DNA from 2 places in the Leifsonia sp. fls2-241-R2A-40a genome. Region 2 is predicted to be linked to the other one. Evidence: predicted binding sites of a transcription regulator. Region 2 holds the regulator's gene; the other holds the start of a gene.
The links. Region 2 encodes LexA, which represses DNA repair genes until DNA is damaged. Its sites were predicted from a motif close to TCGAACANNTGTTCGA; they were not measured.
Positions count from the first base shown of each region.

Region 1: uvrA (excinuclease ABC subunit UvrA) is a predicted target of LexA. The motif match lies at 4,009-4,024, and genes of this name have one in related genera.

Region 1 covers NZ_JARVRS010000001.1:3,081,277-3,087,586, reverse strand. The annotation lists gene uvrC (excinuclease ABC subunit UvrC) at 1-1,017, opposite strand, end outside; gene uvrA (excinuclease ABC subunit UvrA) at 1,026-3,995, opposite strand; gene QRN40_RS15215 (hypothetical protein) at 4,109-4,636, opposite strand; gene QRN40_RS15210 (DUF58 domain-containing protein) at 4,633-5,967, opposite strand; gene QRN40_RS15205 (AAA family ATPase) at 6,014-6,310, opposite strand, start outside.
Region 2 covers NZ_JARVRS010000001.1:2,773,598-2,779,907, reverse strand. The annotation lists gene QRN40_RS13760 (M16 family metallopeptidase) at 1-762, shown strand, start outside; gene rsgA (ribosome small subunit-dependent GTPase A) at 747-1,769, shown strand; gene QRN40_RS13750 (LysM peptidoglycan-binding domain-containing protein) at 1,801-2,181, opposite strand; gene lexA (transcriptional repressor LexA) at 2,430-3,110, shown strand; gene QRN40_RS13740 (metallopeptidase family protein) at 3,151-3,501, opposite strand; gene metE (5-methyltetrahydropteroyltriglutamate--homocysteine S-methyltransferase) at 3,587-5,947, opposite strand; gene QRN40_RS13730 (methylenetetrahydrofolate reductase) at 5,944-6,310, opposite strand, start outside.

The DNA.
Region 1 (6,310 bases), 310 kb from region 2:
GCGGCGTTGCGTGAGCCACTGCTCCAGCTCGGCGGTGTCCTCCGGCAGCTCGGGGACGAGGATCTCGCGCGGCGGCGCGTCGGGGCCGTCATAGGCGTTCTGGACGACGGTCTCGACCAGCTCGCCGAGCTCCATGTCGAGCTCCTTGTCGACCACCCAACTGCGCACACCGCGCACCCGGCCGCCGCGGACGATGAACTGCTGCACGGCCGCGGCGAGCTCGTCGTGGGCGATGCCGAAGACGTCGGCGTCGATGTTCTCGGTCAGCACGACCGCGCTCTTGCCGAGCGCGCCCTCCAGCGCCTGGATGGCATCGCGGTGGCGAGCGGCCGCTTCGTAGTCCATCGTGCTCGCGGCCTGACGCATCTTCTCGTTCAGGTCGCGCAGGTAGCCGGTGTCGTTGCCGGCCATGAACGACGCGAAGTCGATCGCGAGCGACTTGTGGTCCTCGGGAGTGATCCGGCCGACGCAGGGGGCGGCGCACTTGCCGATGTCGCCGAGCAGGCACGGGCGGCCGGTGAGCTCCGCGCGGCGGTAGACGCCGTCGGAGCAGCTCCGCATCGGGAACGCCTTCAGCATGAGGTCGACCGTCTCGCGGATGGCCCAGACCTTCGTGTACGGCCCGAAGTACCGCGCGTCCTTCATGTTGCGGTTGCGCGTGATCATGACCCGCGGGATGCGGTCGCCGAGTGTCACCGCCAGGTACGGGTAGGTCTTGTCGTCGCGGAACTTGACGTTGAACGGCGGGTTGAACTCCTTGATCCACGTGTACTCGAGCTGAAGCGCCTCGTACTCGGTGCCCACGACCGTCCACTCCACGCTGGAGGCGGTGGTGACCATCCGGCGGGTGCGCTCGTGCAGACTCCGCAGCGGCTGGAAGTAGTTGCTCAGCCGGGCGCGCAGGTTCTTCGCCTTGCCCACGTAGAGCACGCGCCGGTTCTTGTCGCGGAACCGGTACACGCCCGGCTGCGTCGGGATCTCGCCGGCCTTGGGCCGGTAGCTGACGGTGTCGGCCACGGCGCGCCTTACGCGGCGCCCCGGGCCGACTCGCCCTGCAGGATCTCCTTGAGGAAGAAGCCGGTGTGGCTGCCGGGTGCCTCGGCGACCTGCTCCGGGGTTCCCGTCGCGATGACCTCGCCGCCGCCGGCGCCGCCCTCCGGACCCATGTCGACGATCCAGTCGGCCGACTTGATGACGTCGAGGTTGTGCTCGATGACGATCACGGTGTTGCCCTTCTCGAGCAGACCGTTCAGCACCAGCAGGAGCTTGCGAACGTCCTCGAAGTGCAGACCGGTGGTCGGCTCGTCGAGCACGTAGACGCTGCGCCCGTTGGAGCGGCGCTGCAGCTCGGTGGCCAGCTTGACGCGCTGCGCCTCGCCGCCGGAGAGCGTGGTCGCGCTCTGTCCGAGCCGCACGTAGCCGAGACCCACGTCGACCAGCGTCTGCAGGAACCGGTGGATGGCCGAGATCGGACGGAAGAACTCCGCCGCCTCGCTGATCGGCATGTCGAGCACCTCGGCGATGTTCTTGCCCTTGTAGTGCACGGACAGCGTGTCGCGGTTGTACCGGGCTCCCCCGCACACCTCGCACGCGACGTACACGTCGGGCAGGAAGTTCATCTCGATCTTGATCGTGCCGTCACCCGAGCACGCCTCGCAGCGGCCGCCCTTGACGTTGAAGCTGAACCGGCCGGGCAGGTAGCCGCGGGCCTTCGCCTCCGGCGTCTCGGCGAACAGGTTGCGGATGCGGTCGAACACGCCGGTGTAGGTGGCCGGGTTCGAGCGCGGCGTGCGTCCGATCGGCGCCTGGTCGACGTGCACGACCTTGTCGAGGTTCTCGAGACCGGTGACGGTGCGGTGCTTGCCCGGGACCTTGCGGGCGCCGTTGAGCTTGTTCGCCATCACCCGGTACAGGATGTCGTTGACCAGCGACGACTTGCCGGAACCGGACACGCCGGTGACCGCCACGAACGTCCCGAGCGGGAAGTCGACCGTCACCTTCTTCAGGTTGTTGGCTTCCGCATCCACGACTCGGATCATCCGCTTCTTGTCGATCTTGCGGCGCTTCGAGGGGATGACGATCTCGCGACGGCCGGCCAGGTAGTCGCCGGTGAGCGATTCGGTGTTCTTCAGCAGCTCGTCGTACGAGCCGGAGTGCACGACGTGACCGCCGTTGACTCCCGCCCCCGGACCGATGTCCACGATCCAGTCGGCGGTGCGGATGGTGTCCTCGTCGTGCTCGACCACGATGAGCGTGTTGCCGAGGTCGCGCAGCGCGACGAGGGTGTCGATGAGGCGCCGGTTGTCGCGCTGGTGCAGACCGATGCTGGGCTCGTCGAGCACGTAGAGCACGCCGGTGAGCCCGGAGCCGATCTGGGTCGCCAGGCGGATGCGCTGCGCCTCGCCGCCGGACAGCGTGCCCGCCGCCCGCGCCAGGTCGAGGTAGCTCAGCCCGACCTGGATGAGGAAGTCGAGGCGGATCTTGATCTCGCGCAGCACCTGCGCGCCGATCTTCTGCTCGCGCTCGGTCAGGTGCAGCTTCTCCATGAAGCTGCGGGCGTCGCTCAGGCTCAGCAGGGAGGCATCCGCGATGCTCTTGCCGTGCACGAGCACCGCGAGGACCTCGGGCTTCAGACGCTTGCCGCCGCAGACCGGGCACGGCACTTCGCGCAGGTACTCGGCCCAGCGGGCCCGCTGCGTGTCGGTCTCGGCCTGGAGGTACTGGCGCTCGATGTAGGGCACCACGCCCTCGAAGCCGGAGGTGTAGGACATCTCGCGGCCGTAGCGGTTCTTCCACCGCACCTTGACCTCGAAGTTGTCGCCGTGGAGGACCGCGTCCTTGACGTTGTCGGGGAGCTTCTTCCACGGGGTCTTCAGCGAGAACTTCAGGTCGCGTGCGAGGCCGTCGAGCAGCTTCTCGTAGTAGTTGAAGAGTCCCTTGCCCTGGGTGGTCCAGGGCACGATCACGCCTTCGGCGATGCTCAGCTCGTCGTCGCCGAGCAGCAGCTCGTCGTCCACCGACATGCGTGTGCCGAGGCCGGAGCACTCGGGGCAGGCGCCGAAAGGCGCGTTGAACGAGAACGTCCGCGGCTCGATCTCGGTCAGCTGGATCGGGTGGCCCTTCGGGCACGACAGCTTCTCGCTGAAGTTCTGCCACGCGGCCGCGCCCTCGCGGTCGACGTAGTTGATCTGAACGAGTCCGTCGGTCAGCCGCAGCGCCGTCTCGAGGGAGTCGGTGAGGCGGCCCAGGATGTCCGGACCCGCGACCAGGCGGTCGACGACGACGGAGATGTCGTGCTTGACCTGCTTCTTCAGCGTCGGCGGGTCGGCCAGCTGGATCTGCTCGCCATCGACCAGTGCACGCGAGTAGCCGCTCGCCGCCAGCTCTTTGAAGAGGTCGACGAACTCACCCTTCTTCTGCGAGACCACCGGGCTGACGACCATGTACCGGGTGCCGGTCTCCAGCTCCATCAGCTGGTCGGCGATCTGCTGGACCGTCTGGCGCTGGATGCGCTCACCGCAGATCGGGCAGTGCGGCACGCCGATGCGGGCCCACAGCAGTCGCATGTAGTCGTAGATCTCGGTGATCGTGCCCACGGTCGACCGCGGGTTGCGGTTGGTCGACTTCTGGTCGATCGAAACGGCCGGGCTCAGACCTTCGATGAAGTCGACGTCCGGACGGTCGACCTGACCGAGGAACTGGCGCGCGTAGGCGGACAGCGACTCGACGTAGCGGCGCTGCCCCTCGGCGAAGATCGTGTCGAACGCCAGAGACGACTTGCCCGAGCCGGAGAGACCCGTGAAGACGACCATCGAGTCACGCGGGATCTCGAGGTCGACGTTGTGGAGGTTGTGCACGCGTGCTCCGCGCACGCTGAGGTGCGACCCCGTCACTCTGCTGATGTTTCCCGTCTCGCTATTCACTCGCCCGCTGCTCACTCGCTCTATTCTCCGCCATCCGTGCTGTGAAATCGGGGCTGTTCGCCCACCGCGCATCCCGCCCGAGGGATCGAACGTGTGTTCGATTCTACCGGATGCGGCACGGCTCACCCATGCAGGCGCGAGTCTAAGCGCGACCACCGACATTGCTACCCGTCGAGTGGACGGAGTCAGCGCGGCGGGCGACGCAGGAGCGCGGGGAAGAGCATCCCGACGACCGCCGCGAGGGCCAGCCCGGCGGGGATCGCCAGCACGGGAGCGCCTGCTCCGGCACGGACCAGGAGGAGCACGGCAGCGGCGGCCTGCACGGGGAGCTGGATCAGGACGAAGCGGCGCAAGGACGACAGCAGCACAGCGGGCTGCACCCGCGCGGTCACGGGCACGACCAGCATCCAGGCGGCGACGACGTGGAGGGCGTGCACTCCGGCGATCAGCGCGATCAGCCGCACCGTCAGGACGCCCGGCTCGATCAGCGACGAGAGCACGAGCACGCCCAGGAGCACCCACGCGGTGAGCCAGCGGGGACGCCAGAGGGCGACGCCGACGAGGATGGCCGCGATCCCGGTCCATGCGCCGGTCGGGACGCCGACCAGGACGAGCGGGAGGGCGATCGCCGCGAACAGCGCGCGCAGCGACCATCCAGGGACCGTGACCACGGCGAGGGCCGGCGGGCCTCCGAGCTCCGGACGGGCGCTCATCGCCGGGCCGCCCTGGTCGTCAGTGCGAGGAACGCCGCCTCGCGGACCGCCGGATCCTCCCAGGTCAGCAGCTCGACTCCCCCGGCCTGCAACTGCTGCAGCCGGACACGACGCTCCAGCTCGATGGTCCGCAACGCCAGGCGATCGCGCACGGGAAGGTCGCGCCCCTCGCGGGCCGGCAGCACGTCGACGGCGATCACCCGGTGACCCGCCGCGCGCCACGTCAGCGCGAGGGTGAGCGGCTGATCGTCGAGGAAGACCGAGAGGACGAACGCCAGAGACCCGGGCGACAGCCGCGGGGCGCGGACGCGCTGATAGGGCACGCCGTTGGGCACGGTCAGCTCGATGGCCCGCAGCACCCGCTCACGGTGCCGCGCCCCGGCGCGCGGCGGGAGGACGCGCCGCGACTCCCCGAGATCATCGAAGCCGACGCGGTCGCCCACCGCGGAATAGGCGGCGGCGAGGGAGGACGCCGCCTCGCGCGCCACATCCAGCGAGGAGACGGCCGGGCGGGGGTAGGGGCGCGGCCAGTCGGCGACCGCAGCGCCGAGCTCGTCCCGTGCGTCGAGGACGAGGTGGACCGCAGCGTCGGAGGTCGCGGTGGTGCGGCGGACATACAGCTCCCCCGCACGTCCCGCACGCGCGGTGGCGCGCCAGTCGATGCGGCGCAGCCGGTCGCCGGGATGGAACAGGTCGATGTCCCGGAACTCGCCGCCGTCACCCGGGCGCGAGGAGGTGTGCTGGCCGGTCAGTCCGAGCAGCCGAGCCGGAAGCGGGAGGCTGCGGACGGGCAGCTGGCGCGGGCGCACCACGCGGTCCACGGCGGCCTCCTCCCCCGGTTCGCCGACCCACGCGGCGTCGGCCCCGACCGCGCGTGCCTGCACCCCGGCAACCTGCTGGCGACCCGAGTGGACCACCGGCACCTCGCCGCGGAGCGCGACCGCGGCACGCGGCGTGACGACCGCGTCGACGGGCGCGGCACCGCCCAGCGCGAGGCGCAGCTGCAGGGCGTCCGGCCGTTGCGTGGCCGAAGCGCCCAGTTCGACGGAGAGGACCGGGACTCCCCCGTCGTCGTGGACGCCGGCGGCGGATGCGACCGAGGCGGTGACGGTGACCAGGTCGGAGGGCGCGTCGGCGGACGCCGTCGACGAGGGGCGCCGGTCCCATCCCATCGCCGCGGCGAGCAGAAGCGGCGCGCCGACGAGGGCGGGTTCCGGCCGCGACATCACGAAGGCGACGACGACGCCGATCACGCCCAGGATGACGGCCGCGGCGAGGGAGGGGCTCAGCATCCACCGCGTCCGTGTCGACGTGCTCGTGCGATCCGTCATCGGCGGACCCGCGGGCGCATCCCGCTCGGCCGTGACCGTGACGTGGTCACAGCGCCGGCGCCTCGTCGCCCGCGCGTCGGGCCGCCCCGACTGCGGGCGGTCCGGCGACGGTGTTGACGACCTCGGTGACCACCTGTTCCGCGGTCACTCCGCTGGTCCAGCCCTGCACGGTGAGGGTGAGACGGTGCGCCAGTACCGGGACGGCCACCGCTTTCACATCATCGGGGATGACGAAATCGCGGCCGGCGAGGACGGCGAGGGCGCGGGCGACCAGCAGGAGTCCCTGCGACCCGCGTGGGGAGGCGCCGACCTCCACCGAGCGATGCCTCCGCGTCGCCGCCGC
Region 2 (6,310 bases):
ACAAGCGAGTGGTTGGCGGGAGCACACCGGTTCTGGTCAGACCACTATCGACCCGGAAACATCACCATCTTCACGAGCGGCCCCGCGAACACTGACGCCCTCGGCCTCGCGACAGGTGCTCGGCAACATGGCTCCGCGCCGCCCAAGACATCGGGTGCTACCTCGGCATCGCCGGCGAAACTGCGCGTGCTCCATATTCGCAAAGCCGACACGCAGCGCGGTCACACGCATCTGCTCTCGTGTTACACGGTTCCCAACCGCAGCGGCGAACACCGTGCGGTTGCGAATGTCCTCGTCGCGCTTCTCGGTGGAGGCTTCTCGTCGCTGCTCGTCCGACAGCTCCGAACCGATCGGCAACTGTCCTACTCCCCGCGTACGTTCTATACCGACTACGGCACGATCGGGCTGATCAGCGCATTCGCCACCGTGGCTACATCAGACGAGGATGCGGCAGCGCGAGCAATGGCGGACGCTATGCACGACCTCGCCTCAGATCCGCTGCTCGCAGAACGAGTCGACGTGGCGAAAGCACATCTGAGGACGGGGACCTTGATCGCCTATGACGATCTTCCGAGGCGGGTGAGCGCACTGGCGAGTTCCTGGGAGCGGCGGCGCCGGTTCTCGCCTGCGGAAGTCATCCGGGCTATCGATCGCATTCGCCCAGCGTCGGTCGCGGCGCTGGCGGGAGTCCTCTCGTCATCGCCTGTCGAGTTCATCGGCCACGAGGACGAAAGCGGAGGAATCAGATGGCACTGGGACTGACATCCACAGCGAGACGGTTGGCTGAAAGCGTCGCCCGCCCTCCGGATGCATGGCTCGGTCGGGTCTCACGCGTTGATCGACGCTCGATCAGCGCCTTGGACCCGTCCGGCGCAGAACATGCCGCCACGCTGCCCGGCGATCGGGATGTCTTGGTGGGCGATTGGGCATGGATTTCGCCGGGAGACGAGGGAGAGGCGTCCGTGCGGTTTGCACCGCGCTACCACGTCCTCACCAGGGCGAAGTCATCTGGCGAGGTCCAGCCCCTCGTGTCCAATGTCGATCTCGTCCTCCTGACGTTGACGGCCAGGGAGGCTATGCGACCGGGACTCGTCGAGAGGCTGGCGGTCACCGGATGGGAGTCGGGTGCCACTCCCCACTTCCTCGTGACGAAGGTCGAGGAGCTTTCTGACCGCGAACGTGGATACGCCCTCGAGGTCATCGCGGCGTCAGCACCCGGCATCGATACGACCGTCACCTCGGCGGTCACAGACGAGGGGATCCAGACGCTGGGAGATCTCCTCAGCGAACCGATGTCGGCAGTGCTTCTCGGTCACTCCGGGGTCGGGAAATCCACCCTGGTGAACAGGCTGTCCTCCACCGACGTCCAGGCGACGCAGGCCGTGCGGGAGCGCGATGGAAAAGGCCGGCACACCACGACCGCCCGGACCATCACTCCCCTGCCCGGCGGAGTGAGCGTCATCATCGACACGCCGGGCATACGACAACTCGGAGTGTCGACACGTGCGCCGCTCGAGGAAGTCTTCACCGACATCGAAGCCTTCGCCGAATCCTGCCGGTTCACGGATTGCTCCCACACCCAGGATGCGGGCTGCGCCGTCCGCCGCGCCGCCGAAAGCGGCGCGATCTCGAGAGAACGTTACCGACGCTACCTCGCGCTCGTGCGAGAACGAGAGTTCATGCAACGTCGTGAGAATCCCCAGCGCCGAAACAAGGGAACCGAATACTCGCGGTTCGCCCGAGAGTACCGCCGAGCCCGAGGGCACTGACGAGCCCGACGGTCGCCGGAGTGCGACCGGACTAGTGCGCGTACTTCGAGGGGATGGCGAGCTGCTGCCCCGGGGACACGACGGCGGAGTCGAGGCCGTTGAGCGAGACGATGTCGGAGATCACGTCGCGGGGGTCGGCGTTCGGGGCCACGCGCTGCGCCACCGACCAGAGGGAGTCGCCCGACTCGACGCTGACGTACTGGAAGCTGACGTGGGCCTGCTCGCCGTTCGCGACGGCGCCTCCGCCGTTCAGTGCGAAGACGAGGGCTCCGATCACCAGCGGGAGTGCGACGAGGGCCGAGAGCACTGCACGGCCGCGGCGCGTGAGGCGCAGGCGCACACGCGCTCCTTCGGGGAGCGGCGGGACCGCACGAAGGGTAGGAACCGACTCGCTCATCAGTACTGCACTCATGCTCGTGACCTCCTCAGGCTCGCGGGTGCGAAGCTGTGTTCCGAATGTATCTTCGAATGTCTGAATCCGCAAGGCGCGCTCATTTGGCCTATTTGCCGGAAAAGTTGGCGACACGCTCGAACACATGTTTGTCTTCCCTTCCCGACGCGGATACAGTTTCGACTGTCTGAGGACATCAGATCAGGTACCACCGACATTCCTGCCGGGACCCATCCCGGCGGACGCCCGAAGGCCAGGAGAGGACGCCCGTGTCGAACGACAACCAGGCCCGCGGAGGCACACGCCGCCGCAAGAACCTGAGCGACAAGCAGCTGGCGATCCTCGATGTGATCCAGCGCTCCGTGAGCCAGCGCGGCTATCCGCCGAGCATGCGCGAGATCGGCGACGCCGTCGGCCTCTCGTCGCTCTCCTCGGTGACGCACCAGCTGAACCAGCTCGAGCTGAGCGGCTACCTGCGGCGCGACCCCAACCGCCCGCGCGCGCTCGAGATCCTCATCGACCTGCCATCGTCCTCCGGCGCGACTCCGGACTACGAGAACCAGACGCCGGTCGGCGACGCCGCCATGGTCCCCCTGGTCGGCCGCATCGCCGCGGGCATCCCGATCACGGCCGAGCAGCAGGTGGACGAGGTCTTCCCGCTCCCCCGCCAGCTCGTGGGCAACGGCGAACTGTTCATGCTGAAGGTCGTCGGAGAGTCGATGATCGACGCGGCCATCTGCGACGGGGACTGGGTGGTCATCCGCGCGCAGAACACGGCCGAGAACGGGGACATCGTCGCGGCGATGCTCGACGAGGAGGCGACCGTCAAGGTCTTCCGGCAGCGCGACGGCCACACGTGGCTGCTGCCCCGGAACTCCAACTTCGAGCCGATCCTCGGCGACTTCGCGACAGTGCTCGGCAAGGTCGTCGCGGTCCTCCGGGCCGTCTGAGCGACCTCAGCCGAGTGGATGGGCTCCCGCCCAGCCGGGCTCACGCCCAGCCGAGCTCCCGCAACCGCTCGTCCGACAGCCCGAAGTAGTGCCCGATCTCGTGCACGAGCGTGACCCGCACCCGGGCCCGTAGCTCGTCCTCGGTCCGTGCCGATGCCTCGAGGTTGTTGCGGAACAACGTGATGCGGTCGGGCAGCTCGCCGAACCCGTAGACGGAGCGGCGGGTCAGCGGACGGCCGCTGTACAGCCCGAACAGCCGCGGCCGCGCTCCGGGCGGCTGATCCTCGATGAGGATCGCTACGTTCTCCAGCGGCCCCACCATGTCGTCGGGGAGCCCGTCGAAGATGTCGCCGACCATCCGCTCGAAGTCGTCGTCCGGGATGTGCACCACACGGTCATCCTCACACGGCGCCCGCATAGGCACCGGCCCCGGTTCGCTGTGCGCGTACCGGGGCCGGCTCCGTCGTAGGGACGTGTCAGGCCGAGACCGACGCCCGCTCCCGGACCCCGCGCGTGGCCTCGATGATGTTCCGCAGCGAGGCGACCGTCTCGTCGTAGCCACGGGTCTTCAGACCGCAGTCCGGGTTCACCCACAGCTGGCGGCCCGGGATCGCGCCCAGCGCCGTCTCCAGCAGCTCGGTGACCTCCTCGACCGACGGCACCCGCGGTGAGTGGATGTCGTAGACGCCCGGGCCGATGCCGTGCTCGAAGCCGGAGCGCTGGATGTCGTGCACGACCTCCATCCGGCTGCGCGCGGCCTCGATGCTGGTCACGTCCGCGTCGAGGTTGCGGATCGCGTCGATCACCACGCCGAACTCCGAGTAGCAGAGGTGCGTGTGGATCTGCGTCCGGTCGGCGACGCCCGAGGTCGCGAGCCGGAACGATCCGACCGACCACTCCAGGTACTCGTCCTGCGCCGCCTTCTTGAGCGGCAGCAGCTCACGGAGCGCCGGCTCGTCCACCTGGACGACGCGGATGCCCGCCTCCTCCAGGTCGGCGATCTCGTCCCGGAGCGCGAGCGCCACCTGACGGGCCGTCTCGCCGAGCGGCTGGTCGTCGCGAACGAACGACCAGGCGAGGATGGTGACCGGGCCGGTCAGCATCCCCTTCACCGGCTTGGCGGTGAGGCTCTGCGTGTAGGTCGACCAGTCGACGGTGATCGGGGCAGTGCGGGAGACATCGCCCCAGAGGATGGACGGGCGCGTACAGCGCGAGCCGTACGACTGCACCCAGCCGTTCTGGGTGACCGCGAAGCCCTCCAGGTTCTCGGCGAAGTACTGGACCATGTCGTTGCGCTCCGGCTCGCCGTGAACGATGACGTCGATCCCGATCTCCTCCTGGAGGTCGACGACGCGCTTGATCTCGTCGCGCATCCGGCCGAGGTACTCGGCTTCGCTGATGAGGCCCTTGGCGAGCTGCGCGCGCGACCGGCGGATGTCGGCCGTCTGGGGGAAGGATCCGATGGTCGTCGTGGGGAGGAACGGCAGCCCGAGCGCCTCCTCCTGGGCCGTCAGGCGGTCCGTGTACTCGCCGCGGCGGAAGTCGGCGTCGGTGAGCGCCGCCTCCCGCTCGCGGACGGCGGGAACCCGCACGCCGGGGGCTCCCGCGCGGTCGGCCAGCGCCGCCGTCGCCGCCGTCAGCTCGTCCTGGATCGCTTCGTGCCCGTCGACGATGCCGCGGGCCAGCACTGCCACCTGGGCGACCTTCTGGTCGGCGAAGGCGAGCCACGACTTCAGCCGCGCATCCAGCTCCGGCTCGTCCTCGACATCGTGCGGGACGTGCAGCAGCGAGGTGGACGTCGACACCGCGACGTCGGGACTGAGCGACAGAAGCTCGGTGAGCGTTCCGAATGCGGCCTCCAGGTCGCCGCGCCAGATGTTGTGGCCGTCGATCACGCCACCGACCAGCGTCTTCTCTGCGAGTGCAGACGCCGTTGCCGTGTCCAGCCCGGTCGGGAGCGACCCGCGCACGAGGTCGAGCGAAATCGCCTCGACCGGCGTGGCCGCCAGCGCCGGGAGGGCGTCGTCCAGGCTGCCGTACGGAGCGGCGACGAAGATCGCCGGCCGGTCGGAAGTCGCGCCGAGTTCGTCGTAGGCCGTGCGTACCGCGGCGAGCACCGCATCCCGGCCCTCGTCGATGCTCTCGCTGACGAGGGCCGGCTCGTCGAGCTGCACCCAGGGTGCGCCCGCGGCGGCCAGCCGCGCGAGCAGCTCGCGGTACACCGGGAGCAGGTCGCCGAGGCGCGACAGCGGGCGGAAGCCCTCGGGCGCGTCGTCACTCGCCTTGCTCAGCAGGAGGAACGTCACGGGCCCCACGATCACCGGGCGGGTGACGAAGCCCGCGGCCGCGGCCTCCTCGAATTCACGCACGATGCGGTCCGACGCCAGCCGGAAGTCGGTCTCCGGACCGATCTCCGGTACGAGGTAGTGGTAGTTCGAGTCGAACCACTTCGTCATCTCCAGCGGCGGGTTCTCCCCTTCGCCGCGGGCGATCGTGAAATACCCGGCCAGGTCGACGGAGCCGACTGCACCGGCGAGCCCCGCGAACCGCGCGGGCAGCGCACCGACCGCGACGGCCGCATCCAGCACCTGGTCGTAGAAGCTGAAGCTCTCCGGGATGGAGGCGTCGGTGCGTCCCAGCCCCAACGACGCGAGCCGCTCGCGGGTGACCGACCGCAGGTCGGCCGCTGTCGCCTCCAGCTCGTCGGCCGTGATGCTGCCGGCCCAGAACGCCTCCACCGCCTTCTTGAGCTCGCGGCGGCGGCCGATGCGCGGGTAGCCGATGATCGTGCCCGCCGGGAAGGCGGGACGCTGGGCTGCGCGGGTGGTGTCGGTCATGCTGGTTCCCTTTCGGTGGCCGATTCCTCGGAGGTGGTGCGGGGGCTCTCCACTGCCGGGAGCACCCCGATACGGTCGAGCACGGACAGGACGGCCTCGTGCTGGTTGAAGGTGTACAGGTGCAGGCCCGGGGCGCCGCCGTCGAGCAGCCGTTCGCCGAGCCGTGCCGCCCAGGCGATGCCGATCTCCCGGCGACCCTCGTCGGTCGGCTCGACCTCGAGCTCGATGGCGAGGTCGCTCGGCAGGTCCTCGCCGCTCAGCTCCAGCATCCGCTTCAGGCGGGCGGGACTGGTGACGGGCATGATGCCGGGAAGGATGGGGAAGTCGACCCCCGCGTCCGCCGCCCGCTGGGTGAAGTGGAAG